3 regions of the Pseudomonas gozinkensis genome follow, and region 1 is predicted to be linked to each of the others. Evidence: predicted binding sites of a transcription regulator. Region 1 holds the regulator's gene; each other region holds the start of a gene.
The links. The regulator sigma-54, encoded in region 1, starts transcription at its own class of promoters, with help from an activator protein. The targets are predictions, from matches to a motif close to ANTGGCATNNANNTTGCTNT.

Region 1 (2,266 bases):
TGCCGTTGCCAAAACCGGTGGAACCCAGTTTTTCACGGGCAATCAATGCCTCGAAGACATCTTGCATCTCCAGATCCGGGACTTCCCGGGCGATCAGGTTGGCAATTTGTTCGAGGGCTTTCTTTTTACTGCCGCCCGGCACGTTCACCAGGGAACGGCCGGGGGTCAGGATACTTTCAAGTCGGATCATGGGGGTGGGCGTTATCGACCGGTAGCGCCCTGAAGCAGGCTCTGGGTCTTTTCCTTATGCTTTTTGAGTTGTTTATCAAGCTTGTCGGTCAGCGCGTCGATCGCAGCGTACATGTCGGTATGTTCCGCATTTGCGACGACCTCATTGCCGGGAATATGCAGCGTGGCTTCGATTTTCTGCTTCAGCTTTTCGACGCACATCGTGACTTGCACGTTGGTGATCTTGTCGAAATGTCCCTCAAGCCTCTTGAGCTTTTGCTCAACGTACTCACGGAGAGGTTGGGTAACTTCCAGTTGGTGTCCACTGATGTTGACTTGCATACAGCTTCTCCTTCGTTGCCAGTGCATAAAGCGGCAGGCCGAAGAGCCTGCCACTGGAACGCTGTAACGTGGCTTACATCAACCGCTTGCGTTCGCTCGAAGGCGCGATCCCAAGGGATTCGCGGTACTTGGCGACGGTGCGGCGAGCCACCTGAATGCCTTGTGCCTCCAGTAAACCAGCGATCTTGCTGTCACTCAACGGCTTTTTCTGATTTTCCGCGGCAACCAGTTTCTTGATGATCGCGCGGATCGCCGTGGACGAGCATTCACCGCCTTCGGAGGTGCTCACATGACTGGAGAAAAAGTATTTCAGTTCATATATGCCCCGCGGGGTATGCATGAATTTCTGCGTGGTCACCCGGGAAATCGTCGACTCGTGCATGCCAACCGCTTCGGCGATGTCATGCAGGACCAGCGGCTTCATGGCTTCGTCGCCGTACTCCAGAAAACCGCGCTGATGTTCGACGATCTGGGTGGCCACTTTCATCAGGGTTTCGTTGCGGCTCTGCAGGCTCTTGATGAACCAGCGGGCTTCCTGCAACTGATTGCGCATGAAGGTGTTGTCGGCGCTGGTGTCTGCGCGGCGCACGAAACCGGCGTATTGGGCGTTGACCCGCAGACGGGGCACCGACTCCTGGTTCAGCTCAACCAACCAGCGTTCGTTGTCCTTGCGCACGATCACGTCAGGCACTACGTATTCGGCTTCGGTGGACTCGATCTGCGAGCCAGGTCGCGGGTTCAGGCTCTGTACCAGTTCGATGACCTGGCGCAGTTCGTCTTCCTTGAGCTTCATGCGCCGCATCAGCTGGCTGTAGTCACGGCTGCCGAGCAGGTCGATGTAATCGGTGACCAGGCGCTTGGCTTCGGTCAGCCAAGGGGTCTTGGCCGACAGCTGGCGCAATTGCAGCAACAGACATTCGCCCAGGTTGCGAGCACCAATGCCGGCCGGTTCGAACTGCTGAATGCGGTGCAGGACAGCTTCAATCTCGTCCAGCTCGATGTCGAGTTCCGGATCGAAGGCGTCGAGGATTTCTTCGAGGGTTTCGTCGAGGTAGCCCTGATTGTTGATGCAATCGATCAGGGTCACGGCGATCAGGCGATCGGTGTCGGACATCGGTGCCAGGTTCAACTGCCACAGCAGATGACTTTGCAGGCTCTCGCCGGCGGAGGTGCGGGTGGTGAAGTCCCACTCGTCATCGTCGCTGCTCGGCAGGCTGCTGGCGCTGGTCTGGTAGACATCTTCCCAGGCGGTGTCGACGGGCAGTTCGTTGGGGATTCGTTCGTTCCATTCGCCGTCTTCGAGATTATCGACGGTCGGCGCGGTTTCCTGGTAGGAGGGTTCCTGAATCTCGGTGTTGGGCTTCTGTTCGGCGTTGTCGGCCATGGGATCGGAGTTGTCGAAGTCGTCGCCGTCTTCCTGGCGTTCGAGCATCGGATTGGATTCCAGAGCCTCCTGGATTTCCTGTTGCAGATCCAGGGTCGACAATTGGAGCAGGCGGATGGCCTGTTGCAGCTGCGGTGTCATCGTCAGCTGCTGGCCCATTCTCAAGACTAGCGATGGTTTCATGGCAGGGGCTTAACACCTTATTCGCCGGCGCTATGCGCCATCCACTACAGGGCGCCGGAGCGCCAAACTTAAGCAAATTATATGCCCGAAACCGAAGTGTTTGCCTAGAGCGCTGTAACAATAAAAAGCGATAAAACTTTGTTGACGCGGCGATCCGGGCAGTGGTGAAAACCTTTGGAGCGTCGTGTT
Region 2 (2,266 bases), 930 kb from region 1:
TCAGGATCGGCTCTTCATCGAGGTAGAAACGGATCATCTCGGTGACGAATGGATAAACCGATTTGTCGTCCGCCACGCCGGTGCCGATGGCATTGGCCAGCACTACGTTGCCGGAGCGATACGACGACAGCAGTCCCGGTACGCCAAGCATCGAATCCGGGCGGAACGCCAGCGGGTCGAGGAACGCGTCGTCGAGCCGGCGGTAGATCACGTCCACCGCTTTCGGGCCGTCGGTGGTGCGCATGAAGACTTTGTCGTCGCGCACGAACAGGTCCGCGCCCTCCACCAGCTCCACGCCCATTTCCCGGGCGAGAAACGCATGCTCGAAAAACGCGCTGTTGAACCGTCCCGGTGTCAGCACCACGACACTCGGATCGTCGATCGGGCTTGAGCTCTTCAGGGTGTCGAGCAGCAGGTTCGGGTAATGGTCGATAGGCGCGATGCGCTGGGCCGCGAACAGCTCGGGGAACAGGCGCATCATCATCTTGCGGTCTTCGAGCATGTAGCTCACGCCGCTCGGCGTGCGCAGGTTGTCTTCAAGCACGTAATACGTGCCGTCGCCGTCGCGCACCAGATCGACGCCGGAGATGTGCGAATAGATATCGCGGTGCAAATCCAGCCCCTGCATCGCCAACTGATACTGCTCGTTGGCCAGCACCTGCTCGGCGGGAATGATCCCGGCCTTGATGATGCGTTGCTCGTGGTAAAGGTCGGCGAGGAACATGTTCAACGCCTTGACCCGCTGGATGCAGCCACGCTCGACGATCCGCCACTCGCTGGCGGGAATGCTGCGCGGAATGGTGTCGAAGGGAATCAGGCGTTCTGTCCCTTGCTCGTCCCCGTAGAGCGTGAAAGTGATCCCGGCACGATGGAACAGCAGATCGGCCTCGCGTCGCCGCTGGGCCAGCAGTTCGTCAGGCGTTTCGGCCAGCCAGCGGGCAAACTCCCGGTAATGCGGGCGGATCTGGCCGCCGGCATCGTACATTTCATCAAAATAGGTGCGGATCATGCCGTACTCCTTGTCACCCCGGACATACAGACCTTCGCAAGGCCCGTGCCATCGGCATAAACGCTTTGATTTCAATCGGTTGGATATTCACGCCACACGCACCGCACCATTCCTGTGCGGCAAATGCCCCAACCTGATCGCCCCCGCTTCATTGCGACGCAGTCCCGTCGCCTATCACCAGCATAGTCAGAGTTGATTTCACTGCCCGCCGGCGGCTGCGGATAATCCGCGCATCCGCTGCAAAAACGTCGCTGACGAAGCTCGCAGCCCACTGATCCGGCTTGCCCTGGCAGCCCTCCCGGCCGTAACCCTGACCGGTTTCCTCTCCTTCCGGTCTTCCCTTTCAGCCACCTTTTCAGGTGGCTTTTTTTTGTGCCGGTTTCTTGTTTCAGGGTTTTGCCATGCGCTTTCGGGGCGGCAGAAACGACAACGGCCGACCCGAAGGTCAGCCGTAGCTCGACATGTTGCGAGAGTGATCAGTTCAAACGGTGCCGGTTGCGGATCTCCTGTTTCACGCCCCAGCCTTCGATGATGCCGCCCAAGGGCTCGACCACCGCCGAAAAGCCCTGCTCGAAATCGCCAATGTCGTCGTAGGTTGCGTACATCACCTTGCTCAATTCCAGAGACCAGGCGCCGTCGTCGCGCGCACTGACCTGGGCATTGATGGATTCACCGCGAAATTTGCCTGCCGCCCTGCGCGCCCGCTCCTCGTCCGGGAAAATGGCGTAGAACTCGATGGGATGGAATCGGGAAAAATCGAAACCGCCTTCTTTCATGCGGCGCAGCACGCTGCTGCTGATGTCTTCTTGATAGGCTGTGCTCATGAATCGTCCCCCTCGCATAGATGGATAGACTTTCCGTATTCCCTGCACTGGCCCACAGGGCCCTGGTGCTTACGGCAACCGCGTTGCCGACGGGAAACAAGCATGTAGCTGACAAGACCAGACCTTAGCGATCCGTTCGCTGATCTCGCTTGCAGAGTAGCCCCAAGATAGAGCCGCTGCCAAGGCCTGGTACATGAAGAACAGGAAGTTTCAGACTGGGGTGATGCTGCGGATTTCGATGCTGTTCTGGGTTTTCAGGCTTTTGGCGCCTGCATCGCAGGTTCGCCCTTCCAGATCATTGAGATCCAGTGCGGCGGCGACAGGAAGGAGTCTTTCCTTGATCAGTCGAGCGGCCTCATCGTCGCTGGGGCATTCCGCACGCTCGAAGACTTCATCGACAATTTCACCGTGATCATCCACGAAAGTGACTTTC
Region 3 (2,266 bases), 990 kb from region 1:
CTCGGTCAGCGCGGCTTTCAGGCGCCCGACTTTTTTCGCGGTGTCGTTGATCAGCAGAATGCGCAGCATGTTCGCGGTCTCCTGTCAGCGCTGGGCGAGAAGGGGCGCGCTGTCGCTCAGCGCGTGGAGCTTGAAGCTGCGGGCGTAGGCGGCCGGGTCGCTGCCGTCCCAGATCTTGCCGTCGATCAACTGGCTGCTGCGCATGTCCTTGCCCCAGGCCGCGACGCCCACAGCAGTCGCCGCGTCGCGATAGATCTCCAGTTGTTGCACCTGACGGGCGACCGCGAGGTAATCCGGGTCATCGCGCAGCAAACCCCAGCGGCGAAACTGGGTCATGAACCACATGCCATCCGACAGGTACGGCAGATTCACCGCGCCATCGCCGTGAAAGCGCAGGGCGTGCGGGTCCTGCCAGCGATTGCCCAGGCCATCGTCGTAGTCGCCGAGAAAGCGTGGCTCGATGCAGGACACCGGGGCGTCGAGGTATTCCGGGGCGCTCAGCAACTGCGCGGTGCTGCGGCGATTTTCCGGGCTCTCTTCGATGAAACGGCTGGCCTCGAGGATCGCCATCACCAGCGCGCGCGCGGTGTTGGGGTACTGCTCGACGAAGGCGCGGGTGCAGCCGAGGACTTTTTCCGGGTGATCGGGCCAGATGGTCTGGCTGGTCGCCAGGGTGAAACCGAGATTCTGCTGCACCGCGCTGGCCGCCCATGGTTCGCCAACGCAGAGGCCATCGATGCGACCGGCCTGCAAGTGCGCGACCATTTGTGGCGGCGGCACCACCACGCTGTCGACATCCTGCAACGGATGAATGCCCTGGCTCGCCAGCCAGTAATAAAGCCACATGGCATGGGTGCCGGTCGGGAAGGTCTGGGCGAAGGTGAGTTTTGCGCGGGTTTGGTGCACATGATGGTGCAGCGCTTCAGGACCGATCACGCCCAGGCCCTGCAAACCGTGGGACAGGTTGAGGCTCTGACCGTTCTGGTTCAGGCCCATCAACACCGACATGTCGGTCGGCGCGACGCCACCGATGCCCAGATGCACCGCGTAGATCAGGCCGTAAAGGCTGTGGGCGGCATCGAGTTCGCCGCTGACCAAGTTGTCCCGCAGGTTGGCCCAGGAACTCTGGCGCTTGAGGTTCAGGGTCAGGCCGTAAGGCTGAGCAAAGCCCTGGGTGGCGGCGACCACCAGCGAGGCGCAGTCGCTCAGGGCCATGAAGCCCAGGTTGATCGCGCTTTTTTCCGGGGCATCGCTGCCGTTGACCCAGGCCAGCGGCCCGGCGGAGGTTTGAGTCATGAAAGCCACCCTCAAAAAAAACGTCGTCCCAGGCTTTGCCCACGCAAAACCGAGAGACGACGCCATTGTCCTTGCCTGCACGCCACCATTGGCCTGCGGGCTGATGCCGAGGAAGGTGCAAGGCATATGCCATGCGCACCGATTTACCCGTGCGCCTCGCGCGGCGGGGCGATGCCCGGCTATAATCGCCGCCTCTTTTCGCCGCCCGAGTCATAGCCGCCCATGTACACCCTGGCCCGTCAGCTGTTGTTCAAACTTTCCCCGGAAACCTCCCACGATCTGTCGCTGGATCTGATCGGCGCGGGCGGGCGTTTGGGCCTCAACGGCTTGCTGTGCAAGGCGCCGGCGTCGCTGCCGGTGACTGTCATGGGCCTGGAGTTCCCGAACCCTGTGGGTCTGGCGGCCGGTCTGGACAAGAACGGCGCGGCCATCGACGGCTTTGCGCAACTGGGTTTCGGGTTTGTCGAGATCGGCACCGTGACCCCGCGTCCGCAGCCGGGCAACCCGAAACCACGGATTTTCCGGCTGCCGGAAGCCGAGGCGATCATCAATCGCATGGGTTTCAACAACCTCGGTGTGGATAACCTGCTGGCGCGGGTGGCGGCGGCCAAATACAAAGGCGTGCTGGGGATCAACATCGGCAAGAACTTCGACACCCCGGTCGAGCGCGCGGTGGATGACTACCTGATCTGCCTGGACAAGGTCTACGCCAACGCCAGCTACGTCACGGTCAACGTCAGCTCGCCGAACACCCCGGGCCTGCGCAGCCTGCAGTTCGGCGATTCGCTCAAGCAATTGCTGGCGGATCTGGCCACACGCCGCGCCGAACTGGCCCTGCGTCACGGCAAGCATGTACCGCTGGCGATCAAGATCGCGCCGGACATGACCGACGAAGAGACCGCGCAGGTCGCGCAAGCGCTGATCGAAACCGGAATGGACGCGGTGATCGCCACCAACACCACCCTCAGCC

Region 2: the regulator sigma-54 is predicted to act here: its motif matches at 1,043-1,062, upstream of IHQ43_RS09065 (circularly permuted type 2 ATP-grasp protein).
Region 3: the regulator sigma-54 is predicted to act here: its motif matches at 1,411-1,430, upstream of IHQ43_RS09335 (CmpA/NrtA family ABC transporter substrate-binding protein).

Annotation. Positions count from the first base shown of each region.
Region 1 is NZ_CP062253.1:1,066,360-1,068,625, forward strand. Features, by position in the region: gene ptsN (PTS IIA-like nitrogen regulatory protein PtsN) at 1-190, opposite strand, end outside; gene hpf (ribosome hibernation-promoting factor, HPF/YfiA family) at 202-510, opposite strand; gene IHQ43_RS04610 (RNA polymerase factor sigma-54) at 584-2,077, opposite strand.
Region 2 is NZ_CP062253.1:1,994,952-1,997,217, reverse strand. Features, by position in the region: gene IHQ43_RS09065 (circularly permuted type 2 ATP-grasp protein) at 1-1,009, opposite strand, end outside; gene IHQ43_RS09060 (ribonuclease E inhibitor RraB) at 1,486-1,833, opposite strand; gene IHQ43_RS09055 (hypothetical protein) at 2,044-2,266, opposite strand, start outside.
Region 3 is NZ_CP062253.1:2,057,932-2,060,197, forward strand. Features, by position in the region: gene IHQ43_RS09330 (ANTAR domain-containing response regulator) at 1-69, opposite strand, end outside; gene IHQ43_RS09335 (CmpA/NrtA family ABC transporter substrate-binding protein) at 85-1,296, opposite strand; gene IHQ43_RS09340 (quinone-dependent dihydroorotate dehydrogenase) at 1,519-2,266, shown strand, end outside.